DNA from 3 places in the Kribbella sancticallisti genome. Region 3 is predicted to be linked to each of the others. Evidence: predicted binding sites of a transcription regulator. Region 3 holds the regulator's gene; each other region holds the start of a gene.
The links. Region 3 encodes HrcA, which represses chaperone genes, less so after heat shock. Its sites were predicted from a motif close to TTGGCACTCGNNNNNNNCGAGTGCCAA; they were not measured.
Positions count from the first base shown of each region.

Region 1: a site for HrcA is predicted at 2,364-2,390, ahead of groES (co-chaperone GroES). Genes of this name have one in related genera too.
Region 2: a site for HrcA is predicted at 2,872-2,898, ahead of groL (chaperonin GroEL). Genes of this name have one in related genera too.

Region 1 covers NZ_BAAAOS010000056.1:323,374-329,210, reverse strand. The annotation lists gene groL (chaperonin GroEL) at 192-1,811, opposite strand; gene groES (co-chaperone GroES) at 1,929-2,225, opposite strand; gene ABD255_RS36420 (peptidoglycan-binding domain-containing protein) at 2,539-3,183, shown strand; gene ABD255_RS36415 (class I SAM-dependent methyltransferase) at 3,206-4,390, shown strand; gene ABD255_RS36410 (dienelactone hydrolase family protein) at 4,492-5,247, opposite strand; gene ABD255_RS36405 (GNAT family N-acetyltransferase) at 5,282-5,731, opposite strand; gene tsaD (tRNA (adenosine(37)-N6)-threonylcarbamoyltransferase complex transferase subunit TsaD) at 5,728-5,837, opposite strand, start outside.
Region 2 covers NZ_BAAAOS010000056.1:369,552-375,388, reverse strand. The annotation lists gene ABD255_RS36640 (GNAT family N-acetyltransferase) at 1-211, opposite strand, end outside; gene ABD255_RS36635 (DinB family protein) at 437-976, shown strand; gene groL (chaperonin GroEL) at 1,066-2,691, opposite strand; gene ABD255_RS36625 (GNAT family N-acetyltransferase) at 2,928-3,497, shown strand; gene ABD255_RS36620 (Rid family hydrolase) at 3,494-3,931, opposite strand; gene ABD255_RS36615 (GlxA family transcriptional regulator) at 4,064-4,993, shown strand; gene ABD255_RS36610 (MmcQ/YjbR family DNA-binding protein) at 5,034-5,375, opposite strand; gene ABD255_RS36605 (PspC domain-containing protein) at 5,528-5,837, shown strand, end outside.
Region 3 covers NZ_BAAAOS010000048.1:97,872-103,708, forward strand. The annotation lists gene ABD255_RS29835 (Gmad2 immunoglobulin-like domain-containing protein) at 1-292, shown strand, start outside; gene ABD255_RS29840 (16S rRNA (uracil(1498)-N(3))-methyltransferase) at 300-1,016, opposite strand; gene dnaJ (molecular chaperone DnaJ) at 1,039-2,178, opposite strand; gene hrcA (heat-inducible transcriptional repressor HrcA) at 2,207-3,226, opposite strand; gene ABD255_RS29855 (Gfo/Idh/MocA family protein) at 3,370-4,491, opposite strand; gene ABD255_RS29860 (ThuA domain-containing protein) at 4,488-5,129, opposite strand; gene ABD255_RS29865 (EF-Tu/IF-2/RF-3 family GTPase) at 5,319-5,750, shown strand; gene ABD255_RS29870 (MBL fold metallo-hydrolase) at 5,785-5,837, shown strand, end outside.

The DNA.
Region 1 (5,837 bases), on a different contig from region 3:
CCGGTCAGCCTGCAAGATAGTACGGCGCTCAACCCTCGTTGCCTAGTGGCAATAGGTGATCTCGGAGCTTTTTTCACTACGAACAGTGATCGGTACCGCGGCCACCCTCAGGCCGCACCCGGGTGGGACGAGAAACCGCCCGGCTGGTCCGAAGACCGGCCGGGCGGTTGGTGGTGCGAAGAGCGAGGAGATCAGTGGCCGTGACCGTGGCCGTGACCGGCCGCGGCGGGCTCCTCTTCCTCGGGCTTGTCGACGACCAGGGTCTCCGTGGTGAGGAGCAGGGCCGCGATCGAGCCGGCGTTCGCCAGCGCGGAGCGCGTCACCTTGACCGGGTCGAGGACGCCCTGCGCGAGCAGGTCGCCGTACTCGCCGGTGGCGGCGTTGAAGCCGCTGCCGACCTCGAGCTCGGCCACCTTGGCGGTGACGACGTAGCCCTCGTAGCCGCCGTTCTCGGCGATCCAGCGCAGCGGCTCGACGATCGCCTTCCTGACGATCCGGACACCGGCGAGCTCGTCACCCTCCAGGTCCAGGCCGTTCTCCAGCACCGCGGCGGCGTGGACGAGAGCGGAGCCGCCACCGGCGACGATGCCCTCCTCGATCGCCGCACGGGTCGCCGAGACGGCGTCCTCGATGCGGTGCTTCTTCTCCTTCAGCTCGACCTCGGTGGCCGCGCCGACCTTGATCACGCAGACGCCACCGGCCAGCTTGGCCAGCCGCTCCTGCAGCTTCTCGCGGTCCCAGTCGGAGTCGGTCCGCTCGATCTCGGCCTTGATCTGGTTGACCCGGGCGTCGATCTCGTCGGACTTGCCGGCACCCTCGACGACCGTGGTGTTGTCCTTGCTGACCACGATCCGGCGGGCGGTGCCGAGCACCTCGAGCCCGACCTGGTCCAGCTTGAGGCCGACCTCGGGGGCGATGACCTGCGCACCGGTCAGCGAGGCCAGGTCCTCGAGCATCGCCTTGCGACGGTCGCCGAAGCCCGGCGCCTTGACGGCGACCGAGGTGAAGTTGCCGCGGATCTTGTTGACCACCAGGGTCGACAGGGCCTCGCCCTCGACGTCCTCGGCGATGATCAGCAGCGCCTTGCCGGACTGCACGACCTTCTCCAGCAGCGGCAGCAGGTCCGCGACCGCGGAGATCTTGCCCTGGTGGATGAGGATGTACGGGTCGTCCAGCACCGCTTCGCCGGCCTCGGCGTCGGTGATGAAGTAGGGCGAGATGAAGCCCTTGTCGAACTGCATGCCCTCGGTGAAGTCCAGCTCGGTGCCGAAGGTGTTCGACTCCTCGACGGTGATGACGCCGTCCTTGCCGACCTTGTCGAAGGCCTCCGCGATCAGCGCGCCGATCTCGGCGTCGCGGGCGGAGATGGTGGCGACGTGGGCCATGTCGCCCTTGTCGTCGACCGGGCGGGCGGTCTCGATCAGCTTCGCCGAGACGGCCTCGACGGCGGCCTCGATGCCCTTCTTCAGGCCCATCGGGTTGACGCCGGCCGCAACGGCCCGCAGGCCCTCGTGCACCAGCGCCTGCGCCAGCACGGTCGCGGTCGTCGTACCGTCACCGGCGATGTCGTTGGTCTTGGTGGCAACTTCCTTGGTCAGCTGCGCACCCAGGTTCTCGAACGGGTCGTCCAGCTCGACCTCACGGGCGACGGTGACACCGTCGTTGGTGATGGTCGGTGCGCCCCACTTCTTGTCCAGCACGACGTAGCGGCCCTTCGGCCCCAGCGTCACCTTCACCGTGTTCGCGAGCTTGTCGACGCCGCGCTCCAGCGCGCGCCGCGCGTTCTCGTCGAACTCGAGGATCTTCGGCATGGAAAACTAGTCCCTCTCTGAGTTTCTGCGTGGGTGCTCGCGGCCGCCCGAACCGACTCCGCTCCGGAGCCAGGTACCGGCGCCGGAGCGGTGTCAGTCAGGACGAACGAGCGATCGTCACTTGGTGACGACTGCGAGGATGTCGCGGGCGCCCAGGATCAGGTAGTCCTGGCCGTCGTACTTGACCTCGGTGCCGCCGTACTTGGAGTAGATGACCTTGTCGCCGACGCTAACGTCCAGCGGGACACGGTTGCCGTTGTCGTCGATGCGGCCGGGGCCGACGGCGAGGATCTCGCCCTCCTGCGGCTTCTCCTTGGCGGTGTCCGGGATGACCAGGCCGGACTTCGTGGTCTGCTCGGCTTCGAGCGGCGCAACGAGGATGCGGTCCTCGAGCGGCTTGATCGTGACCGACACTTGCTGACCTCCACGGTCGAGTTCTTGGTGTGTTCTGGGGTGCTGCGAGCGGCCGTTCACCTCTGCCGTCGCGGGGATCAGAGGCCGGGCCGCTGGCACCCTCCAGTGGAGAGTGCCAACACCGAATCTAGGCCGCGATTAGCACTCGGTCAACTCGAGTGCCAGAATCTCGCCCCCGGCGAACGTCCGCACCCGTAGTGATCTCGCCGCTGCTTTCCGCCACCGAGCTCTGGGCGAAAGGCAGGCGGGCGTGCGACCGTCTTGTCTGAAGGCATCCCGGCCGCCCCGGGATCGACCGCCCCGAGGAGACACCATGGCCCTCCGCATCCCGTCCCTGAGGAGTTTGCCGAAGCTCACTTCGCGCAAGACCGCCGTCATCGTCGTGATCCTGCTCAGCCCGATCGCGGTCGCCGGTCTGGCGGCGAAGGGGCAGGACCAGCCGGCTTCGGGCGGGGCGCCCGCGCCGGGCGGCGGTGCGCCCGCAGTACAGGTGCAGCCGGCTGAGGATGCCGCGGCGAGCGACGTGCGGACGGAGGCTGAGGTGCAGGCGGAGGCTGAGGCACAGGCGGCGGCCGCGCTGGTCCAGTGCCGGACGGCTCGGCTGATACCGGTCGGCAGGACCGGGTGGGGCGTGCCGATGCCGTCGGTCTGGCAAAGCACCAGTACCAACTGCAACCTCATGTACGGCGACAACCCGAACCGGGGCTCCGCGCGCTCGGGCGACCCCGATACCGCGATCCGGACTCTGCAGCGCAACCTGAACTACTGCTACGGCTACCGCCTCACAGTGGACGGCGTGTACGGCAGCAACACCCGTGCAGTGGTCAAGGCCGTCCAGAAGCGGCACAAGCTCACAGCAGACGGCATCTACGGTCCCAAGACCCGCTCGGCGATTAACTGGCGGCTGTTCTCCTCCAAGACGAACACCTGGAGCAAGGCCTGCTCCAGCCCGCTGTAGCTCGCCGGGCAGACTTGGGCGGGTGGACCCCTCGTCGATCACCTCACTGCTCACCGCACCCGGGTCCGCAGTACTGGCTGAGGCCTGTGCGGAGTTCACCCCCGGCGGCGAGTTGAGGCTGGTCGAGCAACTCCGACGCCGGTACGACGCTGCGGTGGTGACCGCCGCGGTCACGCAGGCTTCGCTGCGGCACCGGGCTGTGGCCAAGTTCGGGGCGGCCGATGCCGCGCGGATGTACTTCACCCCGGACGGGCTTGAGCAGGCCACTCGGACAGCAGTCGGCGTGCACAGAGCCACCCGCATCGCTCAGACGCTCCCCGGCACCACCGTGGTCGATCTGGGCTGCGGGATCGGTGGCGACCTGATCAGCTCGGCTCGGGCCGGACTGCGGGTCACGGGGGTCGAGCGGGATCCCGCCACGGCTGCTGCGGCTCGGGCCAACCTTGCGGCTCTGGGACTCCCCGGGGAGGTGCTGGTCGGAGACGCCGAGGCGCAGGACGTCACGCAGTACGAGGTGGTGTTCGCGGATCCGGCGCGACGGGCGGACGGCAAGCGGGTGTTCGACCACAACGCCTACTCCCCGCCGTGGTCCTTCATCACCGAACTGCTGTCAGGTACTGCGTGCGTCAAGGTCGCCCCGGGCATCCCGCACGAGGCCGTACCGGACGGGGTCGAGGCGGAGTGGGTGAGCGACGCCGGTGAGGTCAAGGAGGCCGCACTGTGGTCCCGCAAGCTCTACGCCGGTACTACACGCCGCGCGACCCTGCTGCCGAGTGGAGCCACTGTCACCTCGGCACCCGAGGCCGATAGCGGCCCAGTCGGGCAGTACATCTACGAACCGGACGGGGCCGTCGTAAGAGCCGGCTTGGTCACCGCGGTCGCCGCAGCGGTAGACGGCTGGCTCCTGGACCCACGCATCGCCTATGTGACCTCAGACGACCTTGTACCGACCCCGCTGGCATCCGCCTACCAGGTGGTCGAAGAACTGCCCTACAAGGAGAAAGCCCTGCGTTCTTGGGTGCGCAAAGAGGGCATCGGCACCCTCGAGATCAAGAAACGCGGCGTCGACTTCGACCCCGCAGTCCTCCGCAAGAAGCTGTCCCTCAAGGGTTCGGCGAGCGCCACCCTCATCGTCACGAGGATCGGCCGCGACGCCGTCGCCTACTCCTGCCACCGAGTTGCGCCAACAGGGCATTCGAACATATGATCGACCCCATGAGCGGGCTCCTGACCGGCTTGCCGACGGACGAGGTGCTGCGTCTGTTGCCGCACCCAGTCAGGAGCCCGCCACTAATCCCCCGCTGACAGCTAGAGCTGTTCGAGGGTTTTGGGGTGTAGGACTCTGAGGCGGAGACGGGCGGTGGCTATGTCGCGTACTCCGGCTGATGGGCCGCCGGTGGGGTTCCACAGTGGGAGGGGTTCGGTTTTGTTGGCTGTGGTGGGGGTGGGGAAGTCGACGGGATTGCCGAGGGCCAGGGTGACGAAGCGGCGGACTAGGTCGTTCCAGTCGGCGGGGCGGTGGAGCATGGCGTGTTTCTCGGCATCGACGGTGACGAGGGCGACTGGGATGCCGGCGGCTCGGAGGCGGTGGGTGTAGGCGGCGGTCAAGGCTGGGGAGGTGATGCGGTCGAGGGTGCCGTGGGCGAAGACGACAGGGCCTCGGAGGGCGACGAGAGGCTCGCCGGCGGGGAGCCATGGAGCTAGGCCCAGGACGCCGGCGACCAGCGGGTGATTGCCGGCGGCAACGACTGCTCGGCCGCCCATCGAGTGGCCGATGAGGAACACTCGGCGGATGGACGACGGCAGGCCATCCAGCACTGTTTCCAAGTCGCGGGCGGGGTGGGCCTCGGGGCCGTTCCAGCCGCGGTAGCGGTAGCGCATCAGGCCGACGGCGGCATCAGGTGCTGCCGAGCGAGCAGCTACCGCGAAGGGCCACATCCGTAGGATCGGTGCCCGCCAGGCACCGGCGGCGGCAAGGGAATCAACGCCGCCGCCGTGGGCCAGCAGCACCAAATCCGAAGCACCCCGCGGCGCGGCCACCAGATCGATCCCCGGCAGACTCATGACTGCCCGTTCAGCAGGTTGATGCCTGGCACACTCATGATTGCCCGTAGAGCACAGCGGGGTCCTGCTGGACCACCAGGAAGCGGCTCGGGTCCGCCACTTCCTTGAACCCGTAGGACCGATACAAGTCGTGTGCGTCCGCCGTCGCCAGCATCGTCCGTCGCAGCCCTTGCAACTCGGGGTGGTCAAGCAGCGTCGACACCACGAATCGCCCGAGCCCGTGGCCACGATGCGACGGCAGCACGAAGACATCCGCGATCCACGCGTACGTCGCCCGGTCCGTCACCGCCCGCGCGTACGCGACCTGCGCACCCTCGGCGTCGTAGACCCCGACGTTCAGGCTGTTCGCGACCGCCCGGGCCACCACGTCGCGCGGCACCCCCGGCGCCCAGTACGACGTACGCAGGAAGCCTTGTACTACGTCCAGATCCACCCGCGCCGCGTCATCGTCGGCGACGTACCCGCCCGGGTGCTCCCACCTCATCGGTTCAGCACCGTGGTGATCGGCATGGACGAGTCGGCCGGCAACCCCAGCGGCGACGGCGCCTGCCCGGCCCGGACCAGTTCGGACCCGAGCGCGGCCACCATCG
Region 2 (5,837 bases), on a different contig from region 3:
TGAACGGGTGGTCGAACTGCTCCATCCCCCACCAGATCGCGAGGGCGATGATCCGGCCGTCCTCTTCGACGACCCAGGACCACTCGTGACGGTACGCGCCGGACGCCAGATACTCGTCGTAGCGTTCCCGGGTGACGGTGTTGAGCGACTGCTCGGCGATCAGGGTGTGGATGGTGTCGAGGTCTGCCTCGACGGTGGTGCGGATCTTCACGAATCCTCCAGAAGGAGGCGCGGCGACTCCGCTCAGTGCGAGCTGTGCGAGCGGGTCGGGCGCGCCGGCATGCAGAGTTGAGTACGCATCGGTCGCTCCTTCCACTCGAGGTCGTTCTCGCTGCCGCAGACAGTAGGGCGCGGCCGGGGTCACCGTCCACCGATTATCCGGGCTGACAGAATTCGTGCTCACGAGTTCGAATACGGCATCACGAGAGGGCGGGTCTTGGCAGACGTCAGGGATGTCTTGCGCGGGCAGTTCGAGCTGACCTGGTCACTGTTCGAGTACCACCTGGAACGGCTGACGCCGGAGGATCTGCTCTGGGAGCCGGCCGAGCTGTGCTGGACCGTCCGGGTGGACAGCGCCGGCGGCTGGCGGGCCGACTGGTCCGACCAGGCGCTGGATCCGATCCCGGTCCCGACGATCGGCTGGCTCAGCTGGCACATCGGCTGGTGGTGGTCCGTGGCCATCGCCCATGCCCGCGGCTTCGTGCCACCGGAGCGCGCCGCGGTTCGGTGGCCTGGCGACCTCGCCCGGACCCTCGGCTGGATGCGCGCGCTGCACGACGACTGGGCGCACCTGCTGGACGACGCCGACGACAGCGTGCTCGCCCTGCCGGCCGCCTTCCCCTGGCCGCCGGAGACCGGGCGGTCGATGGCGGACCTGTACGGCTGGGTGAACGCCGAACTGATGAAGAACGCCGCCGAGATCGGCCAACTCCGGCTGCTCCGCGCGGCCGAGGGCGCCGACCGCATGGTCGGCTAACAGGGCAGAAGAAACCAGCAGGGCACAAGAAAGCGGTCCCGGGCCTGAGCCCGGGACCGCTTCGTGTCTTGCTGGGAACTTCTACGAGATCAGAAGTCCATGCCGCCCATGTCGGGCGCGCCACCCGGAGCGGCCGAGGCCTTCTCCGGCTTGTCGGCGATGACTGCCTCGGTGGTGAGGAACAGCGCCGCGATCGAAGCCGCGTTCTGCAGCGCCGACCGGGTCACCTTGGCGGGGTCGATGATGCCGGTGGCGATCAGGTCGACGTACTCGCCGGTGGCGGCGTTGAGGCCCCAGCCCGGCTCGAGGTTGCGGACCTTCTCCACCACGACGCCACCCTCGAGGCCGGCGTTCACGGCGATCTGCTTCAACGGCGCCTCGACCGCGGACCGCACGATGGCGGCACCGGTGGCCTCGTCACCCTCGAGCTCCAGCTTCTCGAACGCCACCACGCTGGCCTGCAGCAGGGCCACGCCGCCGCCGGCGACGATACCCTCCTCGACGGCCGCCTTCGCGTTGCGAACGGCGTCCTCGATGCGGTGCTTGCGCTCCTTCAGCTCGACCTCGGTGGCCGCGCCGACCTTGATCACCGCAACGCCACCGGCCAGCTTGGCCAGCCGCTCCTGCAGCTTCTCGCGGTCGTAGTCGGAGTCCGACTTCTCGATCTCGGCGCGGATCTGGTTCACCCGGCCGGAGATCTGGTCGGCGTCGCCCGAACCCTCGACGATGGTCGTCTCGTCCTTGGTGACGACGATCTTGCGGGCCTGGCCGAGCAGCTCCAGGTCCACCGTGTCGAGCTTGAGGCCGACCTCCTCGGAGATGACCTCACCGCCGGTCAGGACGGCGATGTCGACGAGCATGGCCTTGCGGCGGTCACCGAAGCCCGGCGCCTTGACGGCGACGGTCTTGAAGGTGCCCTTGATCTTGTTCACGACCAGGGTCGCCAGCGCCTCACCCTCGAGGTCCTCGGCGATGATGGCCAGCGGCTTGCCGGTCTGCATGACCTTCTCCAGCACCGGGACGAGGTCCTTGATGCTCGAGATCTTGCTGTTCACCACGAGGATGTACGGGTCTTCGAGGACCGCTTCCATCCGCTCGGTGTCGGTCACGAAGTACGGCGAGATGTAGCCCTTGTCGAAGCGCATGCCCTCGGTGAGCTCGAGCTCGAGACCGAAGGTGTTGCTCTCCTCGACGGTGATGACACCTTCCTTGCCGACCTTGTCCATCGCCTCGGCGATGATCTGGCCGACCTGGGTGTCAGCGGCGGAGATCGAGGCGGTGGAAGCGATCTGCTCCCGGGTCTCGACGTCCTTCGCCTGGGCCAGCAGCTGCTCGCTGACGGCCTCGACCGCCTTCTCGATGCCCTTCTTCAGGCCCATCGGGTTGGCGCCCGCGGCGACGTTGCGCAGACCCTCGCGCACCAGCGCCTGGGCCAGCACGGTCGCCGTGGTGGTGCCGTCGCCGGCGACGTCATCCGTCTTCTTGGCAACTTCCTTGACGAGCTCGGCCCCGATCTTCTCGTACGGGTCCTCGAGCTCGATCTCCTTGGCGATGGAGACACCGTCGTTGGTGATCGTGGGGGCGCCCCACTTCTTCTCCAGCACGACGTTGCGGCCCTTGGGGCCGAGCGTCACCTTCACGGCGTCGGCGAGGGTGTTCATACCCCGCTCGAGGCCGCGGCGCGCCTCTTCATTAAAAGAAATCAGCTTGGGCATTCTCCGCGAGTCCTCCCGCGTCGAGTTTTTGGTTCAGCCGGCCGGATGCCCGCGACGGACGGTACTTTCGGTGCGGCGGTCACGTCCCGCCACGCCTCCGGTACCTCATCGAGGCCGTCTATGGTCACACTTCCGGGCGGGAGCAATTATCACTCTCGCCCGGTGAGTGCTAACCAAGTATTAGCACTCGACCCAAGCGAGTGCAAGCCGGGCCCAGCCCGCAGTACTGTGCTGCGATGGCTCTGGAAGTGCGCCCGGCCACGGCCGACCGGTGGGACGAGGTCAGGGCGGTGATGGGCGAGCGCGGCGATCCCTCCCGCTGCTTCTGCCAGTACTTCCGCCTCCGCGGCAAGCAGTGGTCCGATAGCTCCCCCGCCTCCCACCGCGCGTCCTTGCGCTCCCAGGTCCGCTCCGACCTCCCGCCCGGCGTCCTGGCCACCGACGAAGCCGGTACTGCGGTCGGCTGGTGCGCGGTGGCTCCCCGCTCGGACTACCCCCGGGTGGTCGCCTCCCCGAACTGGCGTGGCGGTGATCCCGACGCCTGGGTGGTCACCTGCTTCGTAGTACCGGTCGGTCATCGGCGCCAGGGGGTCGCCGGGGAGCTGCTGCTTGGCGCGATCGACTTCGCCCGCACCCAGGGCGTCACCCGCCTGGAGGCCTGCGCGGTGGACGTCGCCGCCGCGGGCAAGGTCCCCTCGGCCGACCTCTACCGCGGCCCGCTGTCGGTCTATCTGGACGCCGGCTTCAAGGAGATCAGCCGTACTTCGCCGCAGTGGGTGCTGGTCGGCAAGTCGCTCTCCCGCTAGACCCGAGCGACGAACTTGATCTCGACGAGCTGTTCCGGGAAGGCCAGCCGGGTGATGCCGACGAGGGTGCTGGCGACCTGCGGGTCTTCACGACCGTAGGCAGCCTTGCGGACCGGTCCAGCCACCTCGAAGGCCGCCGGAATGTCGAGAACGTAGATCACTTCCTCGACCACGTCGTCGAGGGAGGCACCGAAGCGCCGAAGCAGTTCCCCGGCGTTGACATAGGTCTGGCGCATCTGCTCGCCCATGGCCGAGAAATCCGTCGCGACGCCGTTCTCGTCGACCGGTGCCGGCGCGACCAGTTCGCTCCCCCGGTTCGCCAACTGACCGGAGAGATAGATCGTGTCCCCGCGCCGGACCGCCTGCACGTACCCGTACGACTCCTCCCACGGGACCCCGAAGCTCTCCACCTGTGAAATCTGCTCGATAGTCATGCGACGAAGGTAGGAGCCGTTCAGGGCCCCCACCAGCCGTGGCGGTGCCAAAGTGTGCGCGGTTCGTGCCAGCCCCCCGGCCGATAAACTCGGCCGAGCGGGTGGTCGTGCCTGCGGACTCGAGGAGAGCCCTTGCCCCAGCCCAGCGCGGAACTCACGGTGGCGATCCTGGTGATGCCCGGGGTGATCGCCCTCGACTTCAGCATTCCCGCACACATCCTGGGCAGCGCGGGTGGCTACCGGGTCATCGTCTGTTCCGAGACGACCGGCCTGGCCGCCGGGATCACCGCCACCCACCCACTGGCGGCGCTGGCGGACGCCGACATCGTGGTCGTCCCGGGATTCGACGACCCGGAGATCCCGCTGCCGGCTGAGTACACGGACGCGCTCCGGCTGAGCGCCGACCGCGGCGCCCGGCTGGTCGCCATCTGCACCGGCACGTTCGCCCTGGCGGCCGCCGGAATCCTCACCGGGCGGGACGCGACCACCCACTGGCAGTACCTGGGCCTGCTGCGGGAACTGCATCCGCAGGTGAACGTCGTCGAGAACCGGCTGTTCGTCGAGGACGGCAAGATCCTCACCTCCGCGGGAGGAGGGGCCGCCATCGACGCCTGCCTGCACGTGATCAGGTCCGACCTCGGCGCCGCCGCGGCGTACGAGGCGGGCAAGGGCGTCGTCGCCGCCCCGGCCCGCGGCGGCGAGGAACGCCAGTACGTCGACGTACTGACTCCGCCGCGGTCGGACCTGTCCGCCACCCGGGCGTGGGTGATGGAGAACATCGCGGAGCCGATCACGGTGCGACTGATGGCCGAGAACGCGAACCTGCCGCGCCGGACGTTCATCCGGCACTTCGAGACCGAGACCGGCCTGCCACCGATGCGCTGGGTGGTCCTGCAGCGCGTCCTCAGCGCCCGCCGGCTGCTGGAGACCTCGGACTGGTCGGTCGAACGGATCGCGACCGCCACCGGCTTCGGCAGCGCCGCGAGCTTCCGGTCGGTCTTCCGCCGCGAGGTCGGCAGCACCCCGAGCGCCTACCGGAATCGGCCCGCACAGCGGCCCTGACCACCGGCTGAGCCGAGCACGCCGCAGGCGGTGGCAGGGTCTAGGCGTTCTGGTCCAACTGGGCCACCAGGTACTTGGGGGCGGTCAGGCGCCAGGCCTCGATCAGCAGCTCGCGGAGTTCGTCCTCGTCGGCGGTCGCCAGTTCCACCCCCAGCCAGCCGAAGCGGCCCGCGGACCACCACGCGGAGTAGACCTCGGGGTCCTCCGCGACCATCGCCTCCTGCTCCTCCCGCAACGCCTTGAACATCACCGAGGTCTCGTCCTCCGAGAGATAGGCGAAGCCCTTCTTCCGCACCCTGTACGCGGGTTGACCGGCCCAGCCCTCACGCTCCTCGACCCCGGGCAGCCCGAGCATCAGCTTCCGCACCGCCGCAGCATCCATCCCCCGACGGTAGGACCCGGCACCGACAAAAGCTGACGAAAGTCGTCAGGGGCGGCGGCGGGGGCGGCTGACCGGGGTCAGGGGTGGGACCAGGGTCCGGTCGGTACCGATCCCGATGTGGAGAAGGGGTCTCCGGCGGCAGAGTTGTGGACATGACGAACTCCACCGCACCTTTCTCGAACCTGTCCGGCAAGACCCTCCGCCGGTCCCGCGACCAGCGAATGCTGTCCGGTGTGTCCGGCGGCCTCGCCGAGTACTTCAACATCGACGCGACCCTGGTCCGGCTGGCCATCGTGGGCCTGACCCTGATCACCGGCGGCGGCGCGCTGCTCGGCTACGTGGTCGCCTGGATCGTGATGCCGGAAGCCGACGGCAAGGCTGTCTGGCAGTCGGTCCAGCAGCCCAACCAGCAGGCGCAGCAGCCCACCCCCGAGTCCGACATCGCCGCCCGCATCTACGACG
Region 3 (5,837 bases):
CCAGGCGCTGGTGTGGATCAACTCGCCCGCCAACGAGCAGGTCCTCAGATCCCCGGTCAAGGTCAGTGGCCAGGCCGCGGCCTTCGAGGCCCAGGTGGACTGGAAGGCGACGAACCTGAAGACCAAGCAGGTCGTCAAGGGCTACACATCGACCGCGGAAGGCCAGAAGTTCTCGCAATACGCCTTCACTGCCGACCTCGGTCCGGGCCAGTGGCAGCTCGAGGCCTACCTGTCCTCCGGCGAGGACGGCAGCGCCACCAACACGGACTCCAAGGTCATCTACGTGAAGTGAAGGCGCGCTAGGACCAGCGCGAGCGGCCCAGGAGTACTGCGGCTGCGGCGACGCCGGCGGTTGAGGTGCGGAGGACGGTGTCGCCGAGTCGGACTGGTTCGGCGGTGAAGGCGTCCAGTTCGGCGGGGGCGATGCCGCCTTCGGGGCCGACGACGATCACCACGTCGCCCTCGGCCGGCACGGTGAGGGAGGCGAGCGGGACCGTCGCCTCCTCGTGCAGGACGACGGCGAGGGCGGCATCCGCGAGGAGCTTGCTCACCTCAGCGGTCGAGGCGATCGGCGCGACCTCGCAGAACCAGGACCGGCGCGACTGCTTGCTGGCCTCGAAGGCCCAGGCCTGCCACTTCGTCAGCGTCTTCGCCACCCGCTCCGGGTTGGCGCGGAACTGGCTTCGCTCCGCGTTCCACGGGACCACCAGGTCGACACCGACCTCGGTCAGCATCTCGACCGCGAGTTCGGCCCGCTCCCCCTTCGGCAACGCCTGCACGACGATCAGCCGCGGGCTCGGCTGATCGACCTGCCCGCGGTGGTCGACCGCGACCGTCAGTCCCGCCTTCGAAGCAGCCGTGACCGGGCCTTCGGCGAAGGACCCGCGCCCGTCGGTCAGGCGGATCCGCTCGCCCGGACCGATCCGGCGGACGACGGCGGCGTGGCGTCCCTCGGCGCCGTCGAGCACCAGTTCCGGCCCGTCGAGGTCAGGCAGGTGAAAGACCGCGAGTCCCATCGCCCGGCAGCCTAGGTCGTTCTCAATGCGCACCGAAGGCGTCGCGCAAGCGCCCGAACACACCCTTGTGCGCCGCCTGGACCTGGCCCTGCGGACGCTCCTCGCCACGCGCCGCGGCGAGTTGCCGCAGCAGTGCGGACTGGGAGTCGTCGAGCTTGGTCGGGGTCTCGACGATCACCTGCACGATCAGGTCACCGCGACCCGCGTGCCGCAGCCGCGGCACACCCCGCGCGGTGAGCGTCATCGCCGTACCGGACTGCGTGCCCGGCCGGATCTCCAGCGGCGTGGTCTCGCCCTCGAGGGTCGGCAGGTCGATCGTGGTACCGAGCGCGGCCGCCGTCATCGGCAGCGTCACCGTGCAGTGCAGGTCGTCGCCGCTGCGGGTGAAGATCTCGTGCGGCTCGACCTCGATCTCGACGTACAGGTCGCCGGCCGGGCCGCCGCCGGGGCCGACCTCGCCCTGGCCGGACAACTGCACCCGGGTGCCGCTGTCGACGCCGCCGGGGATCTTGACGGTGACGGTGCGGCGGGAGCGGACCCGGCCGTCGCCGGCGCACTCGACGCACGGGTTCGGGATGGTGGTGCCGAAGCCGCGGCAGTTCGGGCACGGCCGCATCGTCCGGACCTCACCGAGGAACGACCGCTGGGTGTGGGTGACCTCGCCGCGACCGTGGCAGATCTCGCAGGTGACCGGCTCGGAGCCGGCCGCCGCGCCCGATCCGGTACAGGTCGGGCAGACCACCGCGGTGTCGACCTTCAGCTCGCGGGTGGTCCCGAAGGCCGCCTCGGCGAGGTCGATCCGCAGCGGGATCAGGGCGTCCTGGCCGCGCCGGGTCCGGGGCCGCGGCCCGCGGGTGGCGCCGCCGGTCTGACCGAAGAAGGCGTCCATGATGTCGGTGAACGTGAACGCCTGGCCGAAGCCCGCGCCCGCGCCGCCGGGGGCGGTGGCGAAGGGGTCGCCGCCGAGATCGTGCATCTGCCGCTTCTGCGGGTCGCTCAGTACCTGGAACGCGCGGCCGATCTCCTGGAACTTGTGGTGCGCGTCCTCGGAGTCGTTGACGTCGGGGTGGTACTGGCGGGCGAGCTTGCGGTAGGCCTTCTTGATCTCGTCCGGTGAGGCGTCTCGGCTGACGCCCAGGACGGCGTAGTAATCGGTGCTCATACTCCAGACCAAATGTCGGTGGTAGTCGTCATGAGTCGGCCAGGATCTGGCTGACGTAACGCGCGACGGCGCGGACCGCGCCCATCGTGCTCGGATAGTCCATGTGGGTCGGGCCGACGATGCCGAGGGTGGCCAGCGCCTCCGACTTCGACCCGTACCCGGTCGCGACCACCGAGGTGGTGGCCAGTCCCTCGTACGGGTTCTCGTGCCCGATCCGGACCGTCAGGGTCTGCGGATGCGTCGCCTCGCCGAGCAGTTTGAGCAGGATCACGTGCTCCTCGAGCGCCTCCAGCACCGGCTTCACGTTGCGCTCGAAGTCGTCGCCGTAGCGGGTCAGGTTGGCGGCGCCGCCGACCGCGATCCGCTGCTCGCCCTCGTCGGTGAAAGCCTCCAGCAGCGTCGTCACGATCGCGGCCACCAGCGGCCGGTCGGACGGCGCGAAGGTCTCGGTGACGCTGGCCAGCGCGGTCGCCGCGTCGGTCAGCCGCTGCCCGGTGAGCGCGGTGTTCAGCCGGGACCGCAGGTCGGCGATCAGGTGCTCGTCGACGTCGTTGTGGGTCTCCACGATCCGCTGCTCGACCCGGCCCGCGCTGGTGATCAGGACCAGCAGCAGCCGCCGCGGCGTCATCGTGACCACCTCGACGTGCCGCACGCTCGACCTGGTCAGCGTCGGGTACTGCACGATCGCGACCTGCCGGGTGATCTGCGCGAGCAGCCGGACGGTACGCCGTACGACGTCGTCCAGGTCGACCGCGCCGGCCAGGAAGGAGGAGATCGCCTTCTTCTCGGCCGGTGACAGCGTCTTCACCGTGCTCAGTTTGTCAACGAACAGCCGGTACCCCGCGTCGGTCGGGATCCGGCCCGCGCTGGTGTGCGGCTGGGTGATGTACCCCTCCTCCTCCAGCGCGGCCATGTCGTTGCGCACCGTCGCCGGGGAGACGCCCAGGTTGTGCCGGTCGACCAGCGTCTTCGAGCCCACCGGCTCATGGGTCGCGACGTAGTCCTCGACGATGGCCCGGAGCACGTCCAGTTTGCGTTCGTCCAGCACGCACACCACCCTCTCTCCCACGTCGACGGGTTGGCACTCCCGAGTTTCGAGTGCCAGTCTACCGAGCCTGGGTAGGACCTACCGACGCGTAACGGCGTGGTACGGCTCTCAGCGTCGATTCCGGCCCCACCGCACCGCCCCGGTCAGGGGAGTTCGGGCGACGCCCCCAACGGTACGGCGGCCGGGCGGTCTACCGTGCTCGCCACGTCCACCGGCTGGTCATGAGCCGCCGCTTCGAGCAGGGACTCCAGTACGTCGAGCACGTGGTACGCGAGCGCTCCGTCGGCGCGGTGCGGTTCTCCGGTACGGATCGCGCGAGCCATGTCGGCGACACCCACGCCGCGGCCCGCTCCGGCGTACCCACCGGCTACCGGGAGTTCCGTCCAGTCGCGGTTGGTCGCGGTGGCGATCTCCACCTTGCCGTCGAAGTTGTTCGGATCCGGGACGGACAGGCTGCCCTCGGTGCCGTAGATCTCGATCCGCGGGAGCCGGCCCGCCCAGACGTCGAAGCTCATCAGCACAGTCGTCAGTGCACCCGACTCATGCTCGAGCACTCCGGTCACGTGAGTGGGGACCTCGACCGGGAAGGTCTCGCCCGCTCGTGGGCCGGAGTGGATCTTCCGCTGGTCCTGGGAGCGACCCGCTCGCCCGGTGACTCGGCGTACGGGTCCCAGGAGGGTCACCAGGCTCGTCACGTAGTACGGGCCCATGTCGAGGAGTGGGCCGCCTCCGGGCTGGTAGTAGAACTCCGGAGCCGGGTGCCACAACTCGTGCCCGGGAGTGACGAAGGCAGCCATCGCAGCAGTCGGTACGCCGATGTCGCCGCGGTCCAGGGCGACTCGTGCGGTCTGGGTTCCGGTGCCGAGCACGGTGTCGGGAGCGCAGCCGATCCGCAGGTTGTTGGCGGCCGCGAGTTTCAGGAGCGGTTCCGCCTCGGCGCGATCGACGGCGAGCGGCTTCTCGCCGTACACGTGCTTGCCGGCCTGCAGCGCGGCCTGGTGGACCGGGGCGTGCGCTGCCGGGATGGTCAGGTTGAGGACGATGTCGACCTCGGGATCGGCCAGCAAGTCGTCGGAGGACAGCGCGCGGATCCCCTGGTGCTGGTCGGCGATCGCCTGGGCCCGGCTGATGTCGAGGTCCGCGACGGCGACCACGTTGACGCCGGGGAGCTTGCCGAGGTGTTCCAGGTAGGTGCCGCTGATGACGCCGGTGCCGACGATGCCGATCTTCGTCACCTGGTCGTTGGTGACTTGGTCGTTGGTCACTTGGTCGCCCACAGCAGCCCCCGCTCGATGATGGTGCGGACCTCGGGGACGTCCAGGTCGGCGAGGCTGTGGCCCGGAGTACAGACGAAGATCTTGCCGTCGCCCCAGGTGCGGGTCCAGACCGCCGGCATCGTCGCGCCCTCGATCCACGGGAAGTCCGGGTGAGCCCGGAACGTGGTCGTCGCGAGCACGTTGTTGGTCGGGTCGGCGTGCACGTAGTACTGCTCGGTGTGCAGGTCGAAGTGGGTGATGCCCTCGACGATCGGGTGGTCGGCGACGACCTCGATCCGGTGGTCGACGAAACCGCCGGGGTGCGAGACGAACTGTCCGCCGGTCATGAAGCTGTAGTCGGCGTTGCTGCGGAACGAGTCGACGATGCCGCCGTGCCAGCCGGCCAGCCCGGTCCCGGCGCGGACCGCGGCCTCCAGGCCCTTGGCCTGCTCGTTGGTGATCTTACCCATGCTGATGCACTGCAGCACCAGGTCCGTACCGTCCAGGTCGAGGTAGCTCTCGGTCGTCTCGGAGACCACGACCTCGAAGTCGTTCTCCCGCAGGAAGGGGATGAACAGCTCGGTCGCCTCGACCGGGAAGTGCCCCTCCCAGCCGCCCCGGACCACCAGTGCCCGTCGTGTCGTCACGCCGTCCGCCCTTCGTCGTTGACCTCAGAGATCGGATGAATCGCCGACCGCTCTCGCGACCCTAGGCGGCGGACACCGGGCCTTCAAGTGCCTTTCCAACGGCTGGATAGGGCTTGCCGGAATCGGCCACCGAATGAGCGCACCGGTAGCGCCACGGAACTTCCGGCACGGGGCGCTAGGGTCGGGGCCATGGGCTGGAAGTTCTGGAAGCGCGAGCCGAACCCGATGGATCCGCAGCAGTTGCTGAACCAGGCACACGCCGGCTCGCCCGATCGCCCGCAGGACGGCCGGCCCGACGGACCGCACGACAGGGCCGATCGCGCGCCGGACCGACCGCAGGACGGCGTACCGGTCGGGGTGTTTCTGCTGACGGTCGAGGACGTCTTCTCGATCACCGGGCGCGGCACGGTCGTCACCGGCCGGGTGACCGCGGGCATGGCCGAGGTCGGCGACCAGGTGACGATCACCCGGGCCGGGCTGCCGATCGCGACCAGCCGGATCACCGGCGTCGAGGCGTTCCGCAAGACGCTCACCGCGGCCCGCGCCGGCGAGAACGTCGGCCTCCTGCTCGAAGGCGTGGCCCGGGACCAGGTCCTCGCCGGCGACGTCATCTCCCGCTGACCGGACCGTGAGCGCGGCCGGTTAGGGTCGCGGTATGAGTGCGTGGGTTGAGCTGGGCGATCGGGTGTGGGTCCGTCGATACCCGGA